Regions from separate parts of the Aerococcus sp. BD502 genome, predicted to be linked through region 1. Evidence: predicted binding sites of a transcription regulator. Region 1 holds the regulator's gene; each other region holds the start of a gene.

The links. Region 1 encodes LexA, which represses DNA repair genes until DNA is damaged. Its sites were predicted from a motif close to CNAACANNTGTTNG; they were not measured.
Region 2: a site for LexA is predicted at 5,438-5,451, ahead of WF803_RS00630 (Y-family DNA polymerase). Genes of this name have one in related genera too.
Region 3: a site for LexA is predicted at 2,542-2,555, ahead of uvrA (excinuclease ABC subunit UvrA). Genes of this name have one in related genera too.

Annotation. Positions count from the first base shown of each region.
Region 1 is NZ_CP147972.1:1,817,894-1,827,650, reverse strand. Features, by position in the region: gene WF803_RS08750 (ComE operon protein 2) at 1-9, opposite strand, end outside; gene WF803_RS08745 (DUF503 domain-containing protein) at 9-302, opposite strand; gene WF803_RS08740 (5-formyltetrahydrofolate cyclo-ligase) at 388-951, shown strand; gene WF803_RS08735 (NUDIX domain-containing protein) at 978-1,445, opposite strand; gene WF803_RS08730 (NAD(P)H-hydrate dehydratase) at 1,463-2,335, opposite strand; gene nrdH (glutaredoxin-like protein NrdH) at 2,488-2,709, shown strand; gene WF803_RS08720 (Rqc2 family fibronectin-binding protein) at 2,792-4,447, shown strand; gene lexA (transcriptional repressor LexA) at 4,512-5,123, shown strand; gene WF803_RS08710 (adenine phosphoribosyltransferase) at 5,168-5,686, opposite strand; gene recJ (single-stranded-DNA-specific exonuclease RecJ) at 5,676-8,000, opposite strand; gene rnz (ribonuclease Z) at 8,015-8,950, opposite strand; gene obgE (GTPase ObgE) at 8,963-9,757, opposite strand, start outside.
Region 2 is NZ_CP147972.1:109,168-118,924, forward strand. Features, by position in the region: gene WF803_RS00615 (glucosamine-6-phosphate deaminase) at 203-907, shown strand; gene WF803_RS00620 (ATP-dependent Clp protease ATP-binding subunit) at 948-3,566, opposite strand; gene WF803_RS00625 (hypothetical protein) at 3,664-4,053, opposite strand; gene WF803_RS00630 (Y-family DNA polymerase) at 4,016-5,404, opposite strand; gene WF803_RS00635 (metal-sulfur cluster assembly factor) at 5,505-5,861, opposite strand; gene rplS (50S ribosomal protein L19) at 5,957-6,301, opposite strand; gene tpiA (triose-phosphate isomerase) at 6,551-7,306, shown strand; gene WF803_RS00650 (PspC domain-containing protein) at 7,366-7,557, opposite strand; gene trmD (tRNA (guanosine(37)-N1)-methyltransferase TrmD) at 7,679-8,428, opposite strand; gene rimM (ribosome maturation factor RimM) at 8,428-8,949, opposite strand; gene WF803_RS00665 (KH domain-containing protein) at 9,016-9,267, opposite strand; gene rpsP (30S ribosomal protein S16) at 9,288-9,560, opposite strand; gene ffh (signal recognition particle protein) at 9,655-9,757, opposite strand, start outside.
Region 3 is NZ_CP147972.1:371,786-381,542, reverse strand. Features, by position in the region: gene pstC (phosphate ABC transporter permease subunit PstC) at 1-842, shown strand, start outside; gene pstA (phosphate ABC transporter permease PstA) at 839-1,660, shown strand; gene pstB (phosphate ABC transporter ATP-binding protein PstB) at 1,661-2,452, shown strand; gene uvrA (excinuclease ABC subunit UvrA) at 2,690-5,512, shown strand; gene WF803_RS01835 (exonuclease SbcCD subunit D) at 5,523-6,674, shown strand; gene WF803_RS01830 (AAA family ATPase) at 6,674-9,727, shown strand.

The DNA of each region.
Region 1 (9,757 bases):
CTGTTTCATTAATCATTCTCCTCAACACTATAGAGCCAGGTTGTTTGGTAAATTTCAATTGGGTGATACGTTTCCGCCTTCTTTAACAGATCTGCTAGCTTACTTTTACCTTCATTTTCATTATGACTAAGAGTGGCAATCGCAAAGCAAGCTTTTTGAATATGATCTTGAAGATCTACTTCAGCAATTGCAATATTATAGCGATGTGCTAATTTTTTAAGGAGACTTTTCATCACGGAGCGTTTATCCTTTAAATTAAATGCACCAAAAATACGGCAATATACTCTAACGCCAATCATCATATGAATCCTCCTCAAGGATATTTAAGCAGAAATTTCAATGTTCAAGCTGCTTTTGCTATAATGAACTTATCGGAGGTGGCTAAAAATGGAAAGTAAAAAACAACTGAGAAAAAAAGTTTTGGCCAAACGCAAAGAACTATCTGAAAGCTACTATCAAGACGCTAATCAGATCATCGTGGATAAGCTATTAGAGCATCCCGAATTTAAAAAAGCAAAAAGTCTTTTCTTATTCATGCCGATGCCTTATGAATTCAATACGAAGCCGGTGATTAAAGCAGCCCATGAAGCTGGAAAAATAACAGGGATTCCCCGCGTTGCCGGACCAGGAGATATGCGTATTCACGAATATGCACCCGGTGATAAACTCATTAGTGGGCCTTACAATATTGAAGAACCAGCATCTTCCGCTAAGGAGTTAGGCCCAGCTGATATCGATTTGGTTATCATGCCTTGTGTCACTTGTAACAATAAAGGGGAGCGTTTAGGCTACGGAGGCGGCTTCTACGATCGCTTCCTCAAAGAATTTAAAGGCACCAGTTTACTTCCTTTTTATTCTAGACTACAAGTTGAGGATATTCCAACAGATCAATATGATCAAAAAATTGATATCATTATGACTGAAAAAGGCACTTTTGACTTACGATCTTAACACCAAGTAGGGGCTAATCCTAGCCCCTATTTTTTAACATCACTTTCCGTATTAAGCTCCAAAAAGCCCAGAGGCTCTTGCCAGTGTGTTAAAGCAAGATTTCGATCCGTGATAATAGGTGAGGGTAAATTTTTTAGAGAGAACCATTGAAGGGCATCATGCTTATAAGGCTCTAAAATTTCTGGAGTTCCATTAAAACGGTCAATTTTAAAGAAAAAATTGTAGTATCGCTCAGTCGGACTTATTTGATTATGGGTCACCATCAGAAAAGATAAATCCTCAATTGCAATATCGAGGCCTACTTCCTCTTTTAATTCTCTTTGGGCAGCTTCACGAACGCTTTCTCCAGCTTCAACATGTCCACCCACGCCATCCCAAATATTAGGAAGCATATGGGTTTGATTACGATGTTGAAGAAGGACTTCTGTCCCGCTTTCTCCCTCTCGACTTACAAAAACAATAGCTGCACTAGGCGTACGATGATGCCTTGTCATTATAACACCTCCTCAAATTACGAATGCCGGTCTCGTTGCTTTAATTTTTTATTTCGCCATTCTCCCATAACTTTGGGCAATAATTGGCTGACGTTTGTTGGCCGGACACTATATTGCTCTTTATAGAGCAGATCGGCACAATAACTATGCAAACCAACCGCAAAGAGAACTCCTAAAGGAAGATCATGAAATTGACCTCCAAGGCCACCAATCATACCTGCAAGTGTATCCCCCATACCTCCCGTCGCCATCCCTGGATTACCAAAGGGATTTACCCAAATATTATTATCATCACAAGGTAGGTAAACTTTTGTTTCCTCACTTTTTTTCACCAAAATAAAATGGTTCTCCCTGACCCAAGCCAGTATTGCATGTTCATCTGAACTTACAAGCTGCTGATCAACAAAAGCAGCAAATTCTCCTGGGTGAGGAGTCAATATTAGCGGATAAGGTAATTTTTTTTCTTTTGTAGGCAAAGCCAAATAGTGATGGAGGCCATCCGCATCAAGGACCAAATATCGTACTTGCGAAAACCATTTTAAGCTTTGCCAAATTTTTGAGAATTGCTGATAATTATTTCCCAAGCCGGGGCCTAAAACAATCCCTGTCGCTCGCTGATGCAATTGGTTCGTCCAAACGTCTATTTGTTCAATATCCATGACCATTGCTTCTGGCAAACGGGCGTGAATACTGGCAAAATTAGTACGATGAGTGACTATTGTCAGCAAGCCAACTCCGGACTGAATAGCTCCTTCGCTGGCCATAATCGCTGCTCCGCCCATAAATTCATTCCCAGCAATGATAACAAGATGGCCAAAGCAATTCTTATAAGCTGTTTTTTTCCGGAGAGGAAGCCATTCTTGCAATAATTTTTTGCTGATTTTATTCATTACGACCCCTTCTTCAATATTTTATTATAACACAATTGCGATTTTTTCTTTACACCTTTAACTCCATTTTTTGCTATAAAAGTATATGTAGTGCTTGACATCTCACATAGTATACTATATATTGTGTCTATATTAAAGAAAGAGGGATTAGCATGGTTACCGTATATACCAAACCTAATTGCATGCAATGTCAATTTACCAAACGATTTTTAACCGATAAAAATATTTCTTTTGAATCCATCGATGTTACTCAATCTAAAGAAGCTTTAGACACTGTAAAAAGTCTAGGCTTTCAAGCCCTTCCTGTTGTCACTGCTGAAGGAGAAGAACCTTTCTACGGTTTTCGTCCTGATCGTCTCCAACAGCTTGCTTAAGCTATTGACGATCATGTTAGAATAAGTACAGATCAGTTTTTCTGACTGTACTTTTTTAAATGGCTAAATAAAGGAGGATTGTATGGCACTCGATGGTTTATTTGTACACGCCATGGTAGGAGAATTGAAACAAAATCTACTGGGAGGAAGAATTCAAAAAATTCAACAACCCCAAGAGTTAGAATTATTAATGACCGTTAAAAAAAATCGTCAGCAAAAAAAGCTTTCTTTATCTGCCCATGCCTCCTTCCCATGCGTTCATCTCACTCAAAATAAATATTCAATTCCAACCGAACCTTATAATTTTTGTATGGTCCTTAGAAAATATATTCTGGGAAGTCAAATTACTAAAATTGAACAAGTAGCTAATGATCGGATTATTTACTTTGAACTATACCTCCGGGATGAATTTGGTGAAGACCAACTCTATCGTCTTATCCTTGAATTGATGGGGAAACACAGCAATATTTCACTTGTCGATAAAAACGGAATAATATTAGATTGCATTAAACATGTCCCCCCCTTCAAAAATAGCTATCGAACTTTACTGCCGGGCGGTAAATATTTTTTCCCACCCCAGCAAAATAAAGTTGATCCTTTTCGAGAAGAAAACCAAAACTATATCCAAGAAATTAAACCAGACGCCAAAGATATGGTGACTACTTTCTTGGGCTTTGGGACAATGAGTGGGAGAGAATTGGCTTATCGCTTAAAAAAAGCTCCTAACAATAAACTTCAAGTTTTCAAGGAATTTTTAACCGACTTGGATGACCCCTCACCTAACCTCGTTAATAATGAAAAACAAATTTCATATTTTCCTATCGATTATCGGTCTATTAAGCAAGAAAAAGTATATTTCGATAGCCTAGGTGCCCTATTGGATCATGTCAGAGAAGAACATGCTAACCTGCAAAAATCTAATCAATTAGCAAAGGAAATTCAAAGAGCGTTAGATCAACGGCTTAAGCATCTGAAAAAAAAGCAAGATAATTTCCATAAAGACCAAGAAAAAATAGATAAAATGGAAAATTATCGCATTAAAGGAGAAGTTCTAACCGCTAACCTGTATCAAATTGCCGATAATAGCAGTGAGGTTAAATTAATCAATTTCTATAATAACGAACCCATCACGATTACATTAGATCCCAAGATATCTCCCGCTATGAATGCCCAAAATTTGTTTGAACGCTACAATAAATTAAAGCGCAAAAAGCACTACTTGAAGAAACAAAAAGTAGTCTTAGAAAACGAACTTGAATATTTAGATAGCCTTCAAGTGCAATTAGATTTAGCCCAACAAGAGGACTTACCAGAAATTAAAGAAGAACTAGAAGAACAAGGTTATATCAAAAAGCAAAAAAGTCGACGAAAGAAGCAAAAGTCCCCGATGAGTCAGCCAAGAACTTTCAAGTCTTCTGAAGGCAATCGGATTTATGTGGGACGAAACAATAAGCAAAACGATCACCTAACGTTTAAAAAAGCGAATAAAAAGCATTATTGGTTTCACACAAAAAATATTCCTGGAAGTCATGTTATTTTAGCCACGGAAACACCAACAGATACCGAAATTATAGAAGCAGCAGCATTAGCAGCTCGTTTTTCTAAATACAGTCAGTCCAGAAACATCCCCGTTGATTATACACAGGTCCGACATGTGAAAAAACCTTCTGGCGGAAAACCAGGTTTTGTCAATTATTTCGAACAAAAAACCGTTTATGTCGATCCGGCAAGAACCTAGGCAAACACTTGTTCAAAGCAAGCCAATAATGCTAGAATAAGGCTAATAGGAAGGGAGGGATTTGATGAATTCACGTCACACTGAAATCCTAAAATATATCTATCAATGTGTTGAAGAAAATGGCTATCCCCCAACTGTTCGTGAAATTTGCTTGGCTGTGGGACTATCCTCACCTTCTACTGTTCATAGTCATTTAAAAACCTTAGAGAAAAATGGTTATATTGAAAAAGACCCGACGAAGCCACGCGCTTTGGAGATCACCAAAAAAGGCTTTAGTTACTTAGGCATCTACTCTTTAGGAATTCCTATTATCGGCAAAGTTACCGCAGGTGAACCGATTACCGCCGTAGAACATATCGACGGATACCTACCCATTGCCCCACAAGTGACTAAAAAGGAAGAGATTCTCTTTGCCCTTCAAATTAAGGGAGAAAGCATGATCGATGCTGGAATTTACCATGGCGATTATGTCATCGTTAGGGAGCAAGAAACCTGCGAAAATGGTGATATTGTCATCGCTTTGACTGATAATAACGAAGCCACCTGTAAAAGATTTTTTAAAGAAGATGGTTTTATTCGACTCCAGCCCGAGAATCGAAAAATGAAACCCATTATTTTAGATCGGGTAGATATTATTGGTCGGGTGGTTAGTTTATACCGGGAACATTTGGAATAAAAAAAGGCTACTCAGTTTTAAAGAAGCTTGAGTAGCCTTTATTTTTAGTCATTGTACTGGCAGAGTGAATAAACATCGATATCGGAAATTTTCTCCCGTCCCTTTAAGGCGGTCAATTCAATCATAAAAGCTGCGCCCACAATTTTCCCGTTGAGTTGTTCAACTAATTGTTTGGTTGCTTCTATCGTTCCCCCTGTCGCCAGTAAATCATCAACCAGTAAGACACGCTCGCCAGGCTGAATAGCATCCTCATGAATTTGTAAAGTACTCTCCCCATATTCCAAGGCAAAACTTTTAGATACCGTTTTTCGGGGTAGTTTTCCTTTTTTTCTTGCAGGAATAAAGCCCAAACCTAGATGATAGGCTAAAGGACACCCGACCACAAAACCACGTGCCTCGGGCCCTACAATGAGATCGGCTTGCTTTTTCTTAGCGAATTCAGCGAGTTGATTAATCGCTTCTTGGTAAGCTTCACCATGAGCTAGCAAAGGGGTGATATCCCGAAAAGTCACACCTTCATTAGGATAATCGGGAATATTTTCAATATAAGTTTTAAAATTCATGACTTTCCTCCTGGTCAAAAATAATTTCAGCAATTCTCTGCGTGTCATTATATAAGAAAAGTTTTTCACTTTCGATTAAATTGAGGTAGTGGTTTAAAATCTCTGAATTTTTTAGATTAACTTTATCTTTAGTGGGTAGTAACCTGAGCCGCTCTGACTGCTGTTCCATCAGTCCCATTTCTAAGAAAATTTCTAGAATTAATTTTAATTTTTGAGGCGCAAGTTTTAGATACCGTGCTAAAGCAGTCATTTTATTTTTCAATTGCAAAGCGGGCTTTTGCATAAAATACTGGTAAACTCTGCCCAGTTCTTCACGCGTCGGTGAACCTGTTAAATAAGCTCGCCAAGGCGAAAAAGCAAAAAGATAAATATTACGGACTTGGCTAACACGAATTGCTTTTAGCAAAGCCTCTAATCTTACGGGACAATCAAAAATGAGTAAGTTATGCAAGGTCTCCTCAGGCGCTTCAATAAATTCAGCGACCGAGCCCGCCTTACTATTTTTGGGCAATAAGTTTTGATAAGCTTTTAGGTATTTTGGCTCAGAGAAAAGATAGTACGTCTTCTCTAAGGAAAATAACGTATCTTTATTTCGAACCTGCCGCAAATCAAAGACTGCTGGTGCCTCTTGTTTAATATCCATAATAATGGCTTGGGCTGATTCTTTACCTTGCCACACATTTTTCTTGATCGCAAAAAGAATTTCAAAAGGAGCTCCTGAGGTTAAGTATTTTTGATAGTCTCCCATCCGAAAACCGATACCTTGAAAATGATATTGCTTTGTATTAGAAACTATTTTTAACGTATTTTGGTCTTTGCCAATCCTTTGTATTTGCGCCCCTTCATGAATTTTCATGGTAAATAGTGGCATTTCATTCCCTACCCCAAAAGGTCCCAGACGTTCCAGCTCATGAATATGAGTTAAGGAAATGTCTGTTGCATCAATGGGAATTGCCAGCCTTTTTTCTTTGGTTAAGCCAGCTATAGAGGCGGCTGCTTTTTTATTTATGACCTTTAGCCAATCATTAAAGGCCGTTTTCTCTACTGTTAAACCAGCTGCCATTTCATGGCCCCCAAAATTCACCAAATATTCTCTCGTCTTAACAAGCAAGGAATTGATATTAACACCAGGTATCGAGCGGGCCGAGCCTTTGTAATGTTTGTGATCACTAGCTTCTGTTAGTACAATAGCCGGTTTTTTATACTGTTCTGCCAATCGGCTAGCAACAATACCTAAAACCCCTTCATGCCAATTCCGATTGGCTAAAATCAGGAGATTTTGTTCATGGAGGCTAGGTGTTTTGTCAAGTTGTGCTTTAGCTTCCTGGCAAATTTTCTCAACAATTTGCTTGCGTTCATTATTGATTTTTTCCATTTCTAGGACGGTATTATGGGCAAGATGATCATCAAAAGTTGTCAAACAATCTACACCTGTATTAGCGTTACTGATCCGTCCCAAAGCATTTAAACGCGGAGCAATTTGAAAACTAATGGTCTCTTCATCAATTTGCGCTGGTGTAATAGCCAATTCCTTATAAAGGGCTAATAAACCCAAACGATCTGTCTGTCGCAATTGATCTAGACCTAAGGCAATAATCGTTTGATTTTCATCTTGAACCGTTACTAAATCAGCCACCGTACCAATAGCCGCTAAATCGAATAATTGGTAGGGTATTTCCTCTAATAAAGCCCAAGCTAATTTTAAAGCCACCCCTGCTCCTGAGAGATCACCAAAAGGATACTCGCCTAGAGGATGTCTCGGGTGAATAATCGCATAAGCTTCTGGCAGTTCATCACTCAATTCATGATGATCGGTAACGATAACGTCTGTTCCCTGGTTTTGAGCGTAGGCAATTGCTTCAAAACCTTTAACACCATTATCACAAGTAATAATTAAGGTGACACCCTGCCGAAGATAATATTCATAGACGGCCTGGTTGGGGCCATAGCCATCAACCTGACGATCGGGTAGATAGACAAGAACCTCTACGCCCAGAATCTCAAAAGCTTCTTTTAATATCGAAGCACTTGTAATGCCGTCCGCATCATAATCGCCATAAATTAATATTTTTTCATTGTTTTCAATGGCGTGTAATATACGATTAAGCGCTTTTTTCATATCAAATAGCAGTGTTGGCTCATGAAGACGCTGAGGTGGCTCCAAGGCCTGCGCCATTTCCTCAGCTGATGTTAAACCACGTTGCTTTAAAACTTTTACTAAGAAAGGAGAAATATCAAGCTTTTCTGCTATTTTTTCCTGTTCTTCTTTGGGTAGAGGAGCGACCTCCTCCCAAGTATAATGAGAACGTAACATTCAATCCACCTTTATTATTTCTTAGCCAGGATATCAAAGCTATCGAAGTCTTTAACCAGATAGCTCTTAGGGAAGATTTTACGACTTGCAGTAATTAGATGCTGGATTTTCTCCCCCAAGTACCGGGGAGAAATATGATTAATATACAATTGCTCGACCTGTGAACGTTTTGCCAATTGACAAGCATCAACTACCGTCGAATGGTAATGTTTATGGGCAAGAGCTTTAGCTTCGGGACCATAAGTTCCCTCGTGTACTAAAACCGACGCATTTTTAGCTAAAATCTCAGTCCCTAAACAAGGTCTAGTATCTCCTAGGATCGTTACAATACGTCCTGGTCGATCAGGCCCCAGCAATTCCCTACCATGAATCACACGACCATCCGTTAAGGTCACAGTTTCTTTGTTTTTTAAGCGACCGAGAATCGGACCTGGCGTAATCCCTAAAGCTTCCACCTTAGACATCAATAATTTCCCTGAGGCGGGCGGCTCTTCAACGCGAAAACCATAAGAAGTAATATTATGGTCTAATTTATGATAGTGAATGTTATAACCATGTTTTTCCTTGATCATTCCTTCTGATTGACTCAATTCAGTAAAATTAAGACGATAGCTGAGATGAGTGCGACTTAATGATAAGGCCGAAGTTATAAACTCGCGGATTCCTTCAGGACCTATAATATCTAAGACAGTATTTTCTCCCCCCTGAAAGCTCCGACTACTGAGTAAGCCTGGTAAGCCAAAGATGTGATCCCCGTGGAGATGGGTAACAAATATCTTGCTTATTTTAGCTGGCTTAATCGTTGTTTGAAGAATTTGGCTTTGTGTTCCCTCTCCACAATCAAAAAGCCAAATTTCATTCATTTCTTCAAGTAACTTCAGAGCAGTAGAACTGACATTCCGAAAACGGGATGGGAGCCCAGCGCTAGTTCCAAGAAATTGAATTTGCATGGCACCCCTCCTTTAAACAAAGAATTCAAATTCGTAATCGAGAATACGAACAATATCGCCATTTTGGGCGCCCGCTTCCAGCAAGGCATCGTCGACACCTTTAGCTGCCATTTTTTTAGCAAAGCGCCTAGCGCTCTCATCAAATTCAAGATTGGCCATTTTAAAATCTTTTTCAATGGGGGCACCAGATAACTGCCAAAAGCCTTCCTTAATCGGCTTTAGTTTAAAGTAGGTGTTTGAATCTCCATCACTTTCGCTGTCGAGATTAATGATCGTTTCCCCTGTAGCAAAGTCATCACGATGATCTTCTAGCAGCTCAAATGTCGCCCGGAGGAGTTCTTTAATTCCTTGGTGGGTATAGGCAGAAATCTCAATAATTTCTGGTTGTTCATCCTGATTTTGTTCGTTTTCTAATTTTTCTGTAAAAGCTTTTAAATTGTCTGCTGCTGCGGGCATATCCATTTTATTGGCCACAATAATTGTGGGACGATCTAGTAATTGCTCATCATATTCCGCTAGCTCATGATTTATTTTAAGGTAATCATCGTAAGGATCACGACCTTCAAGGCTTGCCATGTCAATGACATGCAAGAGTACCTTTGTCCGTTTGACATGCTGCAAAAATTGTAAACCTAGACCCACCCCATGGCCAGCTCCTTCGATAAGGCCAGGCAAATCAGCCATGACGAAGGTTTCATCATAAGAGAGATTGACAACCCCTAAATTCGGGGAGAGGGTCGTGAAAGGATAAGTTGCAATTTTAGGCTTTGCATTTGTGGCAACAGAGAGGATGGTTGACTTTCCTAC
Region 2 (9,757 bases), 130 kb from region 1:
GACTCAATATAAAAATACGTAAGCGAAGCAAGGCTTCAGCAATGTTTAAACTCACTTAAAGGTTATCAGGGCTGTATTGCCCCATGAGCTATGTTTGAGTTAAGATATAATTATTCAGTCAATGATCGCTTCACCTAAAATAAGCAATTGACTGATTTAAGTAAAAAATGAATATTATCACTAAGTTAAAAGGAGCTTATCCATGGAATACCATATTTTTCCAAGCAGTTTAGCAGCTTCAAAATATGCCTTCACGCAATTTGAAAAGCAGCTTAAAGAGAAAAAAAACAGTGTCTTTGGCTTAGCAACCGGTTCAAGTCCAAAAGAACTCTACCAATTACTACGTGAATCGTCCCTAGACTTCTCGCAAGCGACGAGTATTAACCTCGATGAATATTACCAACTATCGTCTGAGAACCCTTGCAGCTACCATTATTTTATGCAAGAACATCTATTTAAATATAAAAACTTTAAAGCAAGCTATATTCCCAATGGCATGGCAAACAACGTTTCAGAAGAACTTGCCCGCTACAATACCATTCTAAACCAGCACCCCATTGACCTGCAATTGCTTGGCATTGGGGTTAATGGGCACATCGGTTTTAACGAACCAGGCTCGGCAATAACCCAAGGCACTCGTCTCGTTGAACTCACGCCCTCCACCATCCAAGCCAATCAACGTTTCTTCCCTGCAGAGGAAAAACCTCCCAAACAAGCTTATAGCATGAGTATTGGTGCTATTATGTCAGCACAACAAATTATTCTATTAGCTTTTGGTGAGCATAAAGCAAAAGCCATCCAAGCTGTGATTCAAGGTCCCGTGCAAAGCGAAGCGCCAGCCAGTATCCTACAAGAACACCCTCATGCTACCTTACTCCTCGATGAGGCAGCTGCCCAACTACTTTAAACTTAAAGCCACAGCAAATTAACGCTGTGGCTTTTTTCAACTAGGCTGATAGTTCTTTAAGGACTTCAAAAGTAAAGCCTTGATCCTGAGTCAAGATAATTTGAACACGATCACCCGCTTCAATTTTACCCGCTAGGATTTCTTTTGCTAGCGGCGTTTCGATGTGGCGTATTATATAACGATTTAATGGCCGAGCCCCAAATTGAGGTTCATAGGCTTTTTTTGCAATAAAAGTTAGAATTTCGTCATCGTAGACGAGTTCGATTTGTTGCTGGCTTAAGCGTCGATTCAATAATTTTAAGGCTTTATCACAAATCCCAGCCATATCCTGGCGTGTTAGCGGCTGGAAGAGAATGGTATTATCAATTCGATTTAAAAATTCGGGCCGGAAGTAAGCTTGTAATTCTTTCTCAACGGCCTGGCGTGTCTTTTCACCTAAGGCTTTTGTTTCTTCATTGAGAGCTTCCAATAAAATGGCCGAACCGATATTACTGGTCATAATGATTAAAGTATTTTTAAAATCAATGGTCCGACCTTGACCATCTGTCAGACGCCCATCGTCTAAAATTTGCAGCAAAAGATTGAAAACATCAGGATGAGCCTTCTCAATTTCGTCAAGCAAAATGACACTGTAAGGCTGCCGCCGGACGGCTTCGGTTAATTGGCCACCCTCTTCATAGCCAATATAACCTGGAGAAGCCCCTACCAGCCGCGAAACATTAGCTTTTTCCATATATTCACTCATATCAATACGAATGATATTGTGCTCACTGTCAAACAACTGTTCAGCCAAGGCTTTCGCCAATTCTGTTTTCCCTACGCCAGTAGGACCCAGGAATAAGAAAGAACCTAAAGGACGATTAGGATTTTGAATGCCGGCTCTGGATCGTAAAACAGCATCAGTCACCGTCTCAACAGCCTCATCTTGGCCTATGACGCGTTCTTCTAAACGGTCAGCGAGGTTGAGTAATTTTTGCCGGTCGCTTTCCGCTAATTTTTGCACGGGAATCCCTGTTTGCCGCGAGATCACTTGCGCAATTTGCTCCTCTGTTACGGCCTCTTGAACAAGGTCTGAGGCTTGATCTTCCTTTTGTTCATAGGCAGCTTCTAAATGCTTTAAATCAGCCTCTAATTGTGGAATAACCCCATGCTGGAGGGTAGCGGCCTGCTCTAAATCATAGTCATTTTGCGCTTTTTCCAGCTTCCGTTTAGCCCGATCCAATTCCTCGCGTTTATCTTGAATATCCTTTAATTCTAATTTTTCGTTTTCCCATTCTAGCATTAGAGCATTCAAAGCCTCACGCACGTCAGCCAATTCCATCTGCAGGTTCGCTAAACGCTCCTTAGATATTGGATCAGTTTCTTCTTTCAGCGCTTTTTCTTCAATTTCTAATTGCAGCAATTCACGACGCTTGCGATCAATTTCAACCGGTACAGAATTCATTTCCACCCGGATTTCAGCACTGGCCTCATCCACCAAATCAATCGCCTTATCCGGTAAATAGCGGTCATTCACATAGCGATCAGACAATTTTGCAGCAGCCACTAAAGCTTGGTCATGAATTTTAACATGGTGATGATTCTCAAAACTTTCTCGGAGCCCACGCAAAATACTAATCGTTTCTTCTACAGTGGGTTCCACCACTAATACACGTTGAAAACGGCGTTCTAAGGCCTTATCTTGCTCCATATATTCACGATATTCGTCAAGTGTCGTAGCCCCAATACAGTGCAGCTCACCCCGAGCTAACATAGGTTTTAGTAAGTTACCGGCATCCATGGCCCCTTCGGATTTACCTGCGCCGACAATATTATGAATTTCATCGATAAAAAGTAAGATACTGCCTTCAGCACGCTTGACCTCATTTAAGACAGCCTTAAAGCGCTCCTCAAATTCACCACGGTATTTGGCCCCAGCAATGAGAGCCCCTAAATCAAGGGAAATGAGTTTTTTATCCTTGAGATTGCTAGGCACATCGCCGCGAACAATGCGCTGGGCCAGTCCTTCAATAATGGCCGTTTTCCCGACTCCTGGTTCCCCCAGTAAAACAGGATTATTCTTCGTCTTACGCGAAAGAATACGAATGACATTACGAATTTCTTCATTACGGCCAATAATAGGATCTAAGCCTCCCTCACGGGCCAGCTGAGTGAGATCGTGGCCATATTTTTCTAAAGCTTCATAGGTTGCTTCTGCTTCTTGGCTAGTCACAGGTTGTCCTCCTCTTAATTCTTGTATTTTGTCGGCCATTTCTTGAGCACTGACCTGCTCTTTTAGCGGGGCGAGCAAGGGTTCATTCTTCGTCTGCACTAAAGCCCACAGGAAGGTATCTACCGCTAAATACTCGTCCCCATTTTCCTTGGCCAAAGTCTCTGCGTGGCGAAAAATTTCTGCCAAAGCAGGCGCCATTTGCTGGCCATGCGTGATCCCATCGCCCTCAATGACAGGCAATTTCTGTAAAGCTTCATCAACTTTTTGCCGCCAGTCTGCGACCGAAACTTGTAAATTTTTAAAAAATCGTTCGGCAAACTCTCCTGGCTGGAGTAAGGCACTCAGCATATGCGGTAAAGCAATCATTTGGTGTTTTTGTTCGATAGCAAGCTGCTGAGCTTCTCCTAAAGTATTTTGCAGTTCATTAGTCATATTTAATAATGCCATAATTTCACATCCTTATGATGTTTTAATTTTCATGTTAAGCCCATTATAGCACTTTGGTCAGTATTGGTCAATATCGGTTAGACCCTAGTTGCCGGCTTTAAACTTGAAACCATTTTTCAATATCCAAGACCTGAACATGGCGAATATCGTCATAGTCAACCGGATACTGATCGATTAGGCAACGTTCCTGATCCAATTGTCCTAACACAAAGCCTTCAATGCTCGGTTTAAGTCGCCCCCAGGAGTCACGACGATTCAACTGAACAGCAACGGGCTTCTCCTTCTGGTAAGCCTTAGCTAGCTTTTGATTAATTTCATCAGGACTCATTTGAAAATAAACTTTAGGGGAGTAATGCTCATGAGCATTATTTTGGCGAATACTCTGCTGTAACTCCTCCATGGCATAGGCCGTGCGCCACTTTAAACCAAAAGGTTGGTCGCGATAGCTATTATAGTCTTTGAATTCTTTTTTTGTACGCTTTACCATGACCTTGATTCTCCATTCCTGCTAAGCCACCGGCATGGCCCCCTACCAATTGAGAACGTTCCACCGCACGTCCGCCTTTTTGCAGGGAACTCGTGCGAATTAAACTCTTAAAGCCATATCGCTGGCGAATTTCATCAACAACAGTATCTAATTTCTGCTGGCGTAGTTGCATTTTAGGCTCGATCAATAAATTCATCTGCATACCGACCATGGGCGTCAATTGGCTAGCAGTAACCCCCAAGTGGCGAACCAGCTGGCCGTCGTAAGTGTCTTGGAATAGTTGCAATAGTACCTGCGTAAGCATTTTTGTTGCTTGCGTAGGCTCAATGCGCGTTTCTATGCATAAGTAGCGCCGGCCTTGCTGATCACGGTAACCTTGACTATAGCCCAAACTTAGGGAAAGCTTTTGCGCGGTCACCTGCTTCCGCCGCAAGCGAGTTGCCACCTGATCAGCCATTTCACGAATAACTAAGCGCAGTTCAGCCGGATCACTATAATCATAGGGAAGCACTTGATGGTGGCCCAGGGAGCGATCGTGTGTTCGATATTTTTGCCCCAAGAAAGAACGATCAATCCCGCGACTGCTAGCGTACATTTGTTCGCCTTTAACGCCAAATTTATCCTTCAGCAAGAAATAATTGGTATGGGCTAAGTCATAAGGGGTATTGATCCCTAAACCCTGCAGCTTTCTAGCCGTCCGGCGGCCTATCCCCCACATGTCCGTTAGCCTAGGGATTTGCCAAAGCGTGTTAGGAATATCCTCATACCGCCACTCTGCTCGCAAATGAGGGGCTTTTTTGGCCGCATTGTCCAAGGCTAATTTAGCTAGTAAGGGATTATCCCCAATGCCAGCAGTAATGTAAATCCCTGTTTTTTCTAAAACTTCGGCTTGAATACGTTGGGCCAATTCATCAGCGGTCCGCGCCTTAAAAAGGCGCAAGGAATCTGTCACATCTAGAAAACTTTCATCGATGCTATAGACCGAATGATTTTCTGTATCCACATAACTTTGGTAAATGCGATTGATTTCCCTGTTTTTTTCCATGTAATAGCGCATGCGGGGCGGCACAATATGCAAGTCCTTGGGGTAAGGGTAAGGTAAGTCCCGCGCCCTTGCAACATTAGGAATATGATAAGCTTTTTTGGCAGCCGGAGAACTTGCCAAGATGAGGCCCGAGCCTCTTTTTTTACCAGGCCCAAAAGGGTAAGACATGACAACTAATTTAGTAGTCAGTGGATTTAAGCCCAAGTCAACTGCTTCCACAGAAGCATAAAATGACTTACAATCCAGGCATAGAATGTCTCGACTAGGTTCTCGTTCATAATCAAAAATAGGATTATTAGGCCACATACCAAAAGCTCCTCTCTTCTTACCATTAATACTAGAACATTTGTTCGGTAAATGCAAGAAGAAATAAACGTGCTGAAGTAAGCACGTTTAGATGAGAAGGCTAACGAATCCCTAAGGCAATGCGTGCATAACGAGATAGGCGTTTCGTGGACCAAGCGGGAACCCATACCAAACGGACATTCGTGGCTTTGATCGCTTCTAAAGGAGCCAAAGCGCGATTCACTTCATCAAGAATAATATCTTGGAGCGGGCAGCCCATCGTGGTTAAGGTCATATTCACCAGTAAATGGCCTTCACGGTCCCAAAAAAGGTCATAAATTAAACCTAAATTGACAATATCAATCCCTAATTCGGGGTCAATAACCGATTCTAGAGTCTCCATCACTTCTTCATATAAGCCTGGCTCATCTTCTTCTAAACGATGGAAACGTGATAAATCGCCAAAAATTTCTGCCATATTTTCCATCATTTCACCCCTTTTTATTCAATATTGTGCTTTTGCTTCTATTAAAATAAAAAGCAGCCCCTAAAAGACTGCTTATTGTATGACTTTTAACGACGTTCTTTAATCCGAGCAGCTTTACCGTGACGTTTGCGCAAGTAGTAAAGTTTAGCGCGACGAACACGACCACGACGCATGACTTCAATTTTAGCAACGCGTGGCGTGTGGAGTGGGAAAGTACGTTCCACACCAACACCGCTAGAGATTTTACGAACAGTATAAGATTCACTTAAACCTTGGCCACGGCGTGAAACAACGACCCCCTCGAAAATCTGGATCCGTTCACGACTGCCTTCAACGACTTTGGCATGAACACGAATGGTATCCCCAGCGCGAAACTCTGGAATATCATCGCGGAATTGTTCAGCCGTAATCTTATCAATTAATTGGCTCATGTTGATAACTCCTCTCATGAAATAACAGTAGTCAATATTCATATCCTAAAAACAGCGGAATATTGAGCTAGGCTCAAAGCCACATGCTCTATCATAGCAAATAAGGCTGTGCCTGTAAAGGCCCTAGCGTGACTATTTCTTCCTTTCCCTTGCATATGTAAGCGTATTTCCGATGTCTAACGCTTTCATTAGCCCTAGCATAGAAAGCATGGTAAAATAAAGAAGATTGATAGAAAGGGAGGCAGCATTATGCCAAAAACAATTATCGCTGGAAATTGGAAAATGAACAAAAACCATCAGGAAGCAGAGGCTTTTTTCACTGCAGCCAAAAAAAAATTCCCTGCCGATCTTCCGGCCACTCTGCTCGTTATTCCACCTGCTCTCTTCCTCTGGAAAGCTTGTGAAGAATTCGCGGATACTGCTATTGCCGTAGGAGCCCAAAATTCTGCGGAAGAAGATAGTGGAGCCTTCACGGGAGAAATCAGCCCGCAAGCCTTAAAAACATTAGGTGTGCAATATGTCCTGGTGGGTCACTCTGAGCGCCGGCAAATCTATAAGGAAACGGATGATAATTGCCAGGCCAAAGTCAAAAAAGCTCTCGATAATCAACTCATCCCCATCCTTTGCGTAGGAGAAACCTTGGAACAGCGTGAAGCTGGCCAAGCGGAAAATTTCATTACGGAACAGATTAAAGCTGCCCTCACCGGCCTTTCTGAGCACGAATTAACCCAAGTGGTGTTAGCTTATGAACCTATCTGGGCGATTGGAACGGGAAAAACAGCTTCCGCAGAAGAAGCCGAAGCCATCTGCCAGGTAGCCCGCGAAGCCATGTATGAATTAGCTGGCAGTGATATTGCTGAGGCCACCAGCATTCTCTACGGCGGCTCTGTTAAGCCCGATAATGCCAAGGAAATTCTTTCCCAAGCTAACATTAACGGGGTTCTCGTCGGGGGAGCAAGTCTTGAAGTCGATAGCTTTAAAGCAATCGCCGAAGCCGTTAAGTAGTTAAAAAGCCCATATAAAAAGTGCAACCGCTAGTGGTGGTTGCACTTTTTTATATGATGCTATTCTGGCCGCACAGGCAAAAGCGCCGCACAAATGAGATAGGCAAGTATGCCAAACATCCCAGCAAAGCCTAGCACGACGAAGATAATTCTTAGCAGATTAGCGTCGATATTTAAGTATTCGCCCAAGCCTCCGCAAACACCGAAGAAAATACGGTTATCACGGGAACGGTATAATTTTTTCTGAGCCATGTTCCTCACCACCTTTACCTTCATTATAAAGTATTAAAGGCGGCAAGAAAAGGAAAGAAAAGCTGTTGGAAAAAATCTGTCTTAAGCCTGAAAGAAGTCCCAAGGGCAGTATTAATGAGTTCTAGGGCAAGTCCTCATCTACTGCTTTTTGAAATTCTTCTAACCACGCTTCTTCTTCGGCGGTCATTGTTTCCCCAACCAGTAAATCAGGACGTCTAAGGAAGGTTCGCCGCAAGGCTTCCTTATCCTTCCATTTTTGAATACGCGCATGGTCACCACTTAAAAGGACTTCCGGAACGGACTGCCCTTCATACTCCCGTGGGCGTGTATATTGAGGGTATTCCAAACGCCGCTCTGAAAAAGATTCACTCTGCAAGGATTCCCTGTTTCCAACTGCCTCATCCAGCAAGCGCACCGTTGCATCAATCACCACCATCGCCCCTAATTCACCACCTGTGAGGATATAATCACCAAGCGATATCTCATCCGTCACATAATGGCGAATTCGCTCATCGTAACCTTCATAATGGCCACAAATAAACACCAAATGCTCTGCTTGAGCTAATGCCACAGCTTTTGCTTGCGAAAAAGTTTCCCCGGCTGGATCCATTAAAATAACCCGAGTTTTAGGATCGGCTGGCTTTATATCTAGGGCTTGTAGGGCCCGATGAATTGGTGGGACTTGTAAGAGCATGCCTGCCCCACCCCCAAAAGGATAATCATCCACATGGCCATGCTTATTCATGGCATGCTGCCTAAAATTATAAGGGGCAATATGGACTAAGCCGCGCTCCTGAGCCTTGCCCACAATGGAATGCTCCATCGGACCGGTAAACATTTCTGGAAAAAGCGTCAGAATATCAATATCCATTATGGCATCAGCCCTTCCAGCAAATAAATCACGACTTGGCCAGCTTCTAAATGAATTTCTTTGACAACATCAGTGACCACGGGGAGTAAAACACGTTCTTTTGTATTTAATTTTTCCATCACCCAAATATCGTGGGCAGGATAATTTTCGATCTCAATAATCGTTCCCAAAAGATTTTTTTCTTCATCATAAACGGATAAGCCAATAATATCATCATAGTAATAGGTATCAGCCGCCAGCTCATCCTCACGTTGGGAGGCCGGGATCCCTAATTCTGCATCCTTAAAGGGTAAGACGGCCTCAAGGGTGTCATAGCCAGCAAAATGCAGAATTTCAAATTGCTTATGCGTTCGGTGGCTGGTGATTTTAACTTCGAGGGGGGAAGCATTTGCCCTTAAAATAAGAAGTTTTTCTCCGGGAGTATAACGTTTTTCCTTAAAATCGGTAATCGAAAGCACCCGAACATCACCTTTCAGGCCTTGAGTATTGACAATAGTTCCCACTTGATAATAGGCTGGCATCTTAACCTCCCTGATAAAAAACTAGGATCAAGCTGATCCTAGTTACTTCTGCAGGTATACTGCATATTATTCTTCATCGTTACGTTTAATGATTAACCGAATGCGACGGCGATTTTCCATACGAACGCTATATAGAATCGTTCGAATAGAATTGGCAACACGGCCATTCCGACCAATCACCCGGCCCACATCATCGGCATGTAGGCCAAGATGGTATTCTAAAAACTCCTCACCATCGACAGTATTAAGCTCAATGTCCTCAGGATGTTCGACCAGAGGCTCTACAATGGTTAACAATAATTTTTCAATATCTGGCATGGAATCATCCTATTCTATTCTTATTTTTTAAGTTTGCTTTCGTGGAATTTTTTCATAATTCCGGCGCGCGAAAGAATATTACGAACGGTATCGGAAGGTTGAGCGCCATTGCCTAGCCATTTCATAATTAATTCTTCGTCTAATTTCACTTCTTCAGGTTCTGTAGTGGGATTATAAGTTCCTACTTGCTCAATAATGCGTCCATCACGTGGAGAGCGAGAGTCTGCTGCGACAATACGGTAAAAGGGATTACGTTTTGCACCCATACGTTTCATTCTTAATTTAACTGCCATTGATTGTTCCTCCTATTAATATCTTGTTTACAGTTTTATACTATAGCATGTTTAAGTAGGCCTGTAAAGGAGTTTTCCTTTACACTTCAATTTTTTACCGGCGCCGTCCTAATTTTTTATTTAAGCGGCGACGCATTTTCTTGGCTTCAAGGATATCGCGCTTATCACGGCCTTTAGCGGCACCACCGCCCCCGCCA
Region 3 (9,757 bases), 400 kb from region 1:
GAGTTTTCTTCTTTTGTGCCGCTGTATCAGTGATTGCATTAGGGGCCATTTGCTACTTCATTTTCTCACGGAGCTGGCCTTTCCTACAAGAGTATGGGCTAGGCTCCTTCCTATTCGGTACAAAGTGGGCTGCCACTAATGGAGTTTTCGGGCTCGCACCGATGCTAGTGGGGAGCTTTTATGTCACCTTGCTTGCCCTACTTCTCGGTGCCCCTACAGGAATTTTTACTGCCGTCTTTCTCGTGTTTTACTGTCCAAAACGACTCTATACCTTTCTTAAACCTGCCATCAATTTGATGGCAGGCATTCCTTCGATTATCTACGGTTACTTTGGTTTAGTCGTTTTAGTGCCACTTATTCGCGATTTTGGTCGGCAAACCTTACGGATTCCTACGAGTGGGATGAGTGTGCTAACGGCAAGTTTAGTCTTAGGAATGATGATACTCCCGACGATTGTTACCATGTCAGAGTCAGCTTTAAGGGCAGTGCCAAAACCCTATTATGAAGGAGCTGTTGCCTTGGGAGCGACCCATGATGAAGCCGCTTATCGCATTGTGCTACCCGCTGCCCATTCGGGCGTGTTTTCTTCAATTATTCTCGGCCTAGGCCGGGCAGTTGGGGAGACGATGGCTGTGATTATGGTCGCGGGGAATGCCGCTATTTTCCCAAAAAATCTGCTTAGTGGGACCCGGACATTAACGTCTAACATTATGCTTGAGATGGCTTATGCGGCTGGCAAACACCGCGATGCCTTGATTGCAACGGGAGCAACCTTATTCGTGATCATTCTTGTTTTAAATGCGGTCTTAGTTTTTGTTAAGGGACGAGGTGAGCGGGTATGAGTCGTTCCAAAATTCTCCGTTTCTGTACTTATATCTTTGCCAGCATTAGCTTTGCCTTCTTAGCTTGGCTGGTGCTCTACATTTTATTCTATGGAACACCTTACCTTTCCTGGAAGTTGTTCGAGCTGCCTTATTCGAGTCAAAATGTGTCCATGATGCCTGCCATCATCACGACTGTCGAATTGGTGGCCTTGACCTTACTCATTGCTGTTCCTTTGGGCGTGTTCGCAGGCTTCTACCTGGTTGAATACGCGGGCAAGAATAATCGCTGGGTGAAAATTTTCCGCCTGGCGACATCAACTTTAGCTGGGGTGCCGTCGATTGTTTTTGGCTTATTTGGGATGCTGGCCTTTGTCATTACGGCCCATATGCAATATTCCTTATTGGCAGGTGTTTTGACCTTAACGATTATGATTTTGCCCTTGATTATTCGAAATACTGAAGAAGCTCTAATTGCGGTGGATCCGCGCTTGCGACAGGCAAGTTTTGGCTTAGGAGCTGGAAAATTACGAACGATTTTCCGCGTAATCCTGCCCGTGGCTATGCCCGGTATTCTTTCCGGTATTATTCTAGGGATTGGACGAATTGTCGGGGAGACTGCAGCACTAATGTATACCTTAGGGACAGCCCCCTCAATACCTAAGCACGTACTCAGTCAAGGACGGTCTTTGGCCTTGCACATGTACATTCTATCCACTGAAGGCTTACACCGTAATGAAGCGATGGCCACTGGCGTCATCTTACTGATTGTGATTTTAATCGTCAATGCAGTATCGTCATGGTTAGCCAACAAAATGCGCACAATAGGAGGAAATTAAATGTTAGCCCAAGAAGTTGTCATGGAAGCTGAAGATGTTTCACTATATTATGGAGATTTCCAAGCTCTAGAACATATTGATATGAAAATTTTCAAAAATAAAATTACCGCCCTCATTGGCCCCTCCGGTTCAGGGAAATCGACCTTCTTAAAAACATTAAACCGGATGAATGACTTGGTCGAAGACTGCCGCATCACAGGGAAAATTTACTTCCAAGATCGGGATACCTACGATAATGAGCAAACCGATATCAATAAATTACGCCGGGAAGTGGGCATGGTCTTCCAACAGCCCAATCCTTTCCCCATGAGCATTTATGACAATATTGCTTTTGGACCGCGTACCCATGGCCATCCTAGTAAGGATGAATTAACGGAATTAGTAGAAACCTCGCTTAAAAAAGTAGGTATTTGGGACGAAGTGAAGGATAAATTAAAATCCAATGCGATTGCCCTCTCTGGCGGCCAGCAGCAAAGGGTCTGTATTGCCCGCGCATTAGCGGTGAAACCTGATGTGCTCCTCATGGACGAGCCTACTTCAGCCCTAGACCCTATTTCGACGGCTAAAATTGAAACACTGGTTCGTGAATTAGCTGAAAATTATACGATTGTTATCGTGACCCATAATATGCAGCAAGCGGCTCGCTTATCCGACTACACGGCTTTTTTCTATGCGGATCCTGCAAAAAAGACGGGCAGTTCAGAAGTTATTGAATTTGATCATACGAAAACACTCTTCACCAATCCCCATCTCAATCAGACCAAAGCCTATATCGAAGGGCAATTCGGTTAAAACTTTCGGTCCCCAAACTCCCCACCGCAAAAAACGGTGGGGTTTTTTATTGGCTTTCTTTTAGCAGCTGGAGCAGACTTTGGTATAATGGAACAGAAGTTCGTTAGGAAGCGAGCCGTTGAAAAGCTAGTGGCTGGGCAAGTTCTTAGGCACTTGCTTTGTTAGCACGCTACTTTTAAGTTATGATAAACATCTTAATCGATAGAAAAAATTGAAATTAGAATGGGGAGTGGCAGTATGCTCCGAGAAATCAAAGTGCATGGGGCACGTTCTCATAATTTAAAAAATATTGATGTAACAATTCCAAGAGACGAATTTGTGGTGATTACCGGCCTGTCCGGCTCGGGGAAGAGTTCCTTGGCCTTTGACACCTTGTATGCGGAAGGCCAGCGGCGTTATATGGAAAGCTTGTCCGCTTTCGCCCGGCAGTTTTTAGGCAATACCAAAAAGGCCGATGTGGATAGTATTGAAGGCTTGAGCCCGGCCATTTCTATTGATCAAAAGACGACAAATCGAAACCCACGCTCGACCGTTGGCACGATTACGGAAATTAACGACTATCTCCGCCTGCTCTATGCCCGGGTCGGGACACCGATTTGCCCGAATGATGGCACCAAAATTCAAAGCCAGTCGATTGACCAAATGCTCGACCGCTTGGAAGCCTTGCCGGAGCGGACGAAATGCCAACTTCTTGCTCCGGTCGTTTACGGCAAAAAAGGCCAGCACAAGCGCATGCTCCAAAGCATTCAAAAGCAAGGCTTTGTACGGGTGATCATTGATGGGGAGATGTACGATATTGATGATCTGCCTGAATTAGAAAAAAATAAAAAGCATGATATTAATATTGTCGTGGACCGCTTGGTGATTAAGCCGGGCATTCGGGCACGCATGGCTGATTCCTTGGAGACGGCCCTAAAATTGACGGATGGCTATGCCCTCTGTGATGTTATTGGGGGTGAGGAAATTCTCTTCTCCGAGCATTATGCCTGCCCGCTTTGTGGTTTTACGGTTGGGGAAATTGAACCGCGTTTGTTCTCCTTTAACGCTCCCTTTGGCCGTTGCCCAGAATGTGACGGTTTGGGACGGAAGTTAGAGGTGGACGTGGATCTGGTCGTCCCTGATAAAAATAAAAGTCTCAGAGCAGGGGCCTTGGCACCTTGGGATTCCAATTGGAGCGCTTATTATCCTACTCTGTTGAAGCAGGCAGCTCAGGCCTTCGAGGTACCGATGGATCAGCCTTTCAAAGACTTAACAGCCGACCAACAGCACTTAATACTTTATGGCTCAGAGGGTCAGAAATTTCACTTCCATTATGAGAATGAATTTGGCAAGGTGCAAGATCGCATGCTGGCCTTTGAGGGCGTGATTCCTAATGTGACCCGCCGCTATCAAAAATCAACCAGCAATATGGTGCGGGAACGCATGCGGGAATATATGACCGAATTGCCTTGTGAGGCCTGCCATGGGAAACGTTTGAACCCTCAAGCCTTAGCCGTAAAAATAGCCGGCCATGACATTGCGGAAATGACGCAAAAACCTATCCAAAACACTTTGAAATTTATTGATAACTTAGACTTATCTGAGCAGGATACGGAGATTGCAAAACCCATTCTCGAAGAATTACATGCCCGGCTTGGCTTTTTGGAAGAAGTGGGCTTGGATTACCTGACCCTCGAACGCTCGGCGGGCACCCTTTCCGGCGGTGAAGCCCAGCGGATTCGCTTGGCTACGCAAATTGGTTCGAATTTATCCGGCATTATGTATGTCCTCGATGAGCCTTCGATCGGCTTGCACCAGCGGGACAATGCGCGCTTGTTAAGATCCTTAGAGCGCATGCGTGACTTAGGAAATACCTTGATTGTGGTCGAGCACGATGAGGAAACGATGTGGACAGCTGATCATTTGATTGATATGGGCCCAGGAGCGGGTGACCACGGTGGCGAAATTATTGCCAGTGGCACGCCCAATGAAGTGGCGCAAAATCCTAAATCCTTAACCGGCCAATACTTATCCGGTAAAAAATCGATCTCGATTCCCAAAAAACGACGGACGGCGGAAACCGATTGGTTGCATGTTAAGGGGGCGCGTGAAAACAATCTGAAAAATATTGCTGTTGATATTCCGCTCGGACGCTTGGTCCTGGTGACGGGCGTATCAGGATCGGGCAAGAGCTCCTTGGTGAATGAAATTGTGAAGAAAACACTGGCCCGCGATTTAAATGGGGCCCGGGAACATCCGGGAAAAGTTGCCGAAGTGACGGGTCATGAGCACTTGGATAAAATTATTGATATTGATCAAAGCCCGATTGGCCGCACGCCCCGCAGTAATCCGGCGACGTATACCAGTGTCTTCAATGATATTCGCGAACTTTTTGCCATGACGAATGAGGCCAAATTACGCGGCTATGAAAAAGGCCGCTTCAGCTTCAACGTGAAGGGCGGCCGCTGTGAGGCCTGCAAGGGGGATGGCATTATTAAGGTAGAGATGCACTTCCTGCCGGACGTGTATGTGCCTTGTGAAGTGTGCCACGGGACCCGCTATAATCAAGAAACCTTAGAAGTCACTTATAAGGGCAAAAATATTGCGGAAGTCTTGGATATGCGTATTGAAGAAGCGCTGGACTTCTTCGATGCTGTGCCTAAAATTAAGCGAAAGTTGCAAACTATCGTGGATGTGGGCCTAGGCTACGTGACGCTGGGCCAATCAGCGCCTAGCTTGTCCGGTGGCGAAGCCCAGCGAATGAAATTGGCCTCAGAACTACAACGTGTGGCCACCGGCAATACGATCTATATCCTTGATGAACCGACCACCGGCTTGCATTCGGAAGACATTAAACGCCTGTTAAAAGTATTAAATCGCCTCGTGGAGAGTGGTAATACGGTCGTGGTGATTGAACACAATCTGGATGTCATTAAAACAGCCGACTATATTATTGACCTGGGACCAGAAGGCGGGGATGGCGGTGGTGAAGTGGTTGCTACGGGCACGCCTGAAGAAGTCGCCCAAGTCAAGGGCAGCCACACCGGCCGTTACCTGCGCGCGCTATTAGCAGAGCAATAGGAGGTGGCTTGTGAAGATCATTCATACGGCAGATTGGCATATTGGAAAAATTTTAAATGAACGGTCCTTGCTAGAAGAGCAAGGGCCGATGTTGCATGCTTGGGTCGATGAAGTGAAAAAAATAGCCCCTGATGCCATTATTATGGCGGGCGACCTCTATGATCGCAGCCTGCCAAGCCAGGAGGCAGTGCATTTAGTCCATCAAATTTTAAAACGCTTGGCCTTAGAAGTTGCCTGCCCGACTTTGATGATCAGTGGCAATCATGATAGTGGCCAGCGCTTGGCTTACTTGCAGGAATTACTGGCACATTTTGACTTATATATTGAAGGCCTGCCCAGGCAGCAAGTGAAGCGAGTGACGGTTAAAGAAGCCGATATTTACCTCTTCCCCTATACGGATTATGGGCCCTTAAAGGCCCTCTACCCCGAAGAAGATATCCACTCCTTGCCGGCCGGGGTGGCCGCCCAGCTGGCGACGTGCCGGGAGCTTTGGCGGCCTGAACGTTTAAATTTGGCCGTTTTCCATGGCTATGTGACCCGGCATGATCTCTTAGCTCAGGAAGCAGGGGAGGATTTAGTTTATTCTGAGCAGGCTCGTCCCCTAACGATTGGCACCCAGCCCTATATTCCGAGTGCTTATTTTGCTGATTTTTCTTATGTGGCGCTGGGCCACTTGCACCAATGCCAGCAAGTTGGCCATGCCCCCATGTACTATAGCGGCTCGCCTTTCTCTTATTCCAAGGCCGAAGCCGGCCAAAGGAAAGTCTACTTGGAGGTCGACTTAGAGCACGACGGAGTCACCGTGAAAAAACATCCTTTTCCTGCCAAGCGCACGGTGAAAATCGCACGCGGTAGCTTTAAGGAATTGCTGGCCCAAGGGAGTGACGACTACGTGTATTTGGAATTGACGGACGAAAAGCCTGTGCACGAAGCCATGGCCCGTCTGCTTGTGGCTTATCCTAGGGCTTTGAGTTTAAGCTATGTGCAATTGGCTAGGGAGCGTGAACAGGTGGCCCTGCACTCGAAAGAATGCTTAGCCAAGCTCTCCCAGGAAAGCCTATTCCAGCGCTTCTACCAGGAAATGACGGCGCAAGAACTGACGGCCTACCAAGAAAAATTAGTGCGTCAAGCTTTCCAAGCCGCTCGAGAGGAGGCAAAATAATGCGTCCCCTTCATTTAACCTTGCAGGCTTTTGGACCTTTCAAAGAGGAATGCCACTTAGATTTCTCACCTTTTCAAGAAGCGGGGCTTTTTCTATTAACCGGACCGACGGGAGCGGGGAAAACGAGCTTATTTGATGCCATGGTTTTTGCCTTGTACGGCAAAACAAGTGGCCAAGCCCGCCAGGAAAGTGAAGTGAAGTCACAGTTTGCTTTGGCCATGACGCGCTGCTTTGTGGAATTAACCTTCCAAATCGCAGCCGAAGAATGGACCATTCGCCGTGAACCCAAGCAGTGGGCTGCCAGCCAGGATGGCAGCCGCTTGATTCAGCGGCCCGCCCAGGTGTATTTGACGAATGGCCAGGAAACCTATCAAAAAATTACGGAAGCCAATGCAAAAATTGAAGCCTTGGTCGGCTTGGATGCCCGCCAATTTTGCCAAATTGTGATGCTGCCCCAAGGCGAATTCAAACGCTTATTAGAGGCTTCCAGTAAGGAAAAAGAAGGCATTTTCCGGCAAATCTTCCACACGGAAAATTTAAAGGCCTTCCAAGAGCATCTGCAAGCCAAGCAAAGTAGCTTAAAGAAGGCTTTAGATCAGACTTTCCATCAGTTAAAACATGATGAAGAGCGCCTCGCCGCTTATTTTCCTACCGATGCGCTTGAAAAGGACTTACCCCTTTTAAAACAGGGGGAACGCCATCTCGCTATAAAAAGGGCGGCTGTGGAAAAGCTCAGCCAGCAGGAGAAAGCTTTAACGAAAGACTTGCAAGGCCATGAACAGGCCGAACGCCTCTTGTCCCAGTTGGACCAGGCCAAGCAGGAATGGCAGCAGTACCAACGGCAGGACCATGATACCAAGGATCTGCGCGCGGAGGTAGAAGCCTTTCAGGCCAGTCGGACGGTGCAAAATCAACTCGACCAAGAGGCCACACTCACCCAAAAAATCGCCAAGCAGCAGGCAGCCTTGAAACAGGGGGAATTAGAGCAGGCCCGTTGGCAAAAGGAAGAGGCCCAATTTAAGGCCGCGCTCTCCACTTGGCAGCCGCAAATTGAAGCCTTGCCCAAAAAACGCCAGGAGCAGGAAAACTTAGGGCGGGCTTTAGAACAAGTGGAAAATTACCTTGCTGATCAAAAAAGCTGCCAGACCTGGCAGGACAAAGCCCAGAAAAAAGGGGAAGAGCTTGCCGCCGCTAAAAAGCAAGCTGACCAGTTGAGTCAAAACCTCACCGCCCTAAAGGGAAAATTAGCTCAATTACCCGAAGAGCGGGAGTTACAAGCAAAAATTCAAGCGGCCAAAGAAATTTACCGGGAGCAGCAAGCGGCAGCCCAACGTTTTAATGAGCAGTATGACAACTATCAGGCCTTAAATGAAGATAAAAAGGCCGTAGAAGAGCAGTTAGCGCAGGCTTTAGCAGCTTGGGAGACTTTGGAGGAACGTTACCGTGAAGCTAGTCAGCTCTACCGGAAAAATATGGCCTATCAATTGGCGCTAGACCTCAAGGAGGCAGAGCCTTGCCCGGTCTGTGGCAGTCGAACGCATCCCGCCAAAGCCCAAGCCCAAGAGGAAGAACTGAGCCAGGAAGCCTTGGAAGCTTTAGCCCAGCAAGTTGAAGCGGCCCGGGTAAAATTATTTACGGCCCAGCAGGAAGGGGAAAGCCTGGCCGCAGACCTAGCCCGCCTAGAGGAGATTTTTGCGGTAGAAGAAGCGGCCCCTACTTGGGCAGAGGCGGCCCAATATTACCGGCAGGAAGAAGCTGCTGGGGCCGCCCAAGTTGACCATTGGCAAGAAAAAGCTGCCGCCTGCCAACAGCAAGCCAAGCTTTGGCAGGAAGAAATGGAAAAGCAAGCAAAAAGTTTACAGCAGGTCGAAATTTCCCAAGCTCGTTTAAAAGAAGCCCACCGGCATGATAAAGCCGAAGCCCAGCGCCTAGAAGAAAGCTTGGCAGAAAGAGCCCAATCCTTGGCTCATAGGGATGCCGCGGCTCTCAAAAAGCAACGCGAAGACTTAAAAGTGAGCATTCAAAAGCTAGAGCAAAAAGCTGCCGACTTACAGGCCACAAAACAAAAATTAGGCGAAGAAAAGGCGCGGCTGGAGGAGAACCATAAGCACTTGGAGCGGCAAGTGGAAGAATTAGAGGCAGAAGAAGAAGAGCTAGTTCTCCACGTTCAAGCCGAGCTCAGCCGCCTAAACTTGTCTAAAGCAGACGTACAAGCCCTGAGCGAGAAGGAAAAAACTCTTGAGGAAGCCGCGGGAAAATTGAGGCAATTAGATCAAAATCTTTACGCGGCTAAGCAAAAGCTCTCGGAATTCACCGCTGCCAAATTGGATCAAGCCCTCACGGCAGACCGTGAAACCTATGCTAAGGAGGCAGAAAACACGCGGGAAAAATTGGCAGCCGTTCGCGAGCAGCGTGAAGGGGAAAAAGCTTGCACCGTCAATCTCAAAGCCCGCCTGACGGACTATGCCTCCAGCCTAAAAGCGTATGAACAAGACGGTCAGCATTATGGCGAACTTGAATTACTCGCGCAAGTGGCCAATGGCAATCGCCGCGAACTCACCCGCCTATCCTTTGAACGTTATGTACTAGGCTATTATTTTGAAGACGTCGTTAATCGGGCGAACACCCGCCTGGCGGTGATGACGGACGGCCGCTACCAATTCCAACGTGATCTGCGCCAAGAAGGGGCTAGTGCTCAAGGCCTCGACTTATCGGTGATGGATTACTATACGGGCCATAGCCGGCATGTCCGTACGCTCTCTGGTGGCGAGAGTTTTAAGGCTTCGTTGGCCCTAGCTTTAGGGCTCAGTGATGTCATTCAAGAAGAAGCTGGTGGGGTCAATATTGAGACCCTCTTCATCGATGAAGGTTTTGGGAGCTTAGACCAGGAATCCCTAGAACAAGCCCTCAAAGTCCTCCTCGACTTGCAAGCTCGCAGTGGGCGCCTGATCGGCTTGATTTCCCACGTTGACCAATTAAAACAGGCCTTACCCCTCCATCTCACCGTCTTGCCTGGCCCTGATGGCTCACGCTTGGCGCCGCTTTCCTCCTAACAAGGAAAGATACATCCTAAGGCCTATGAC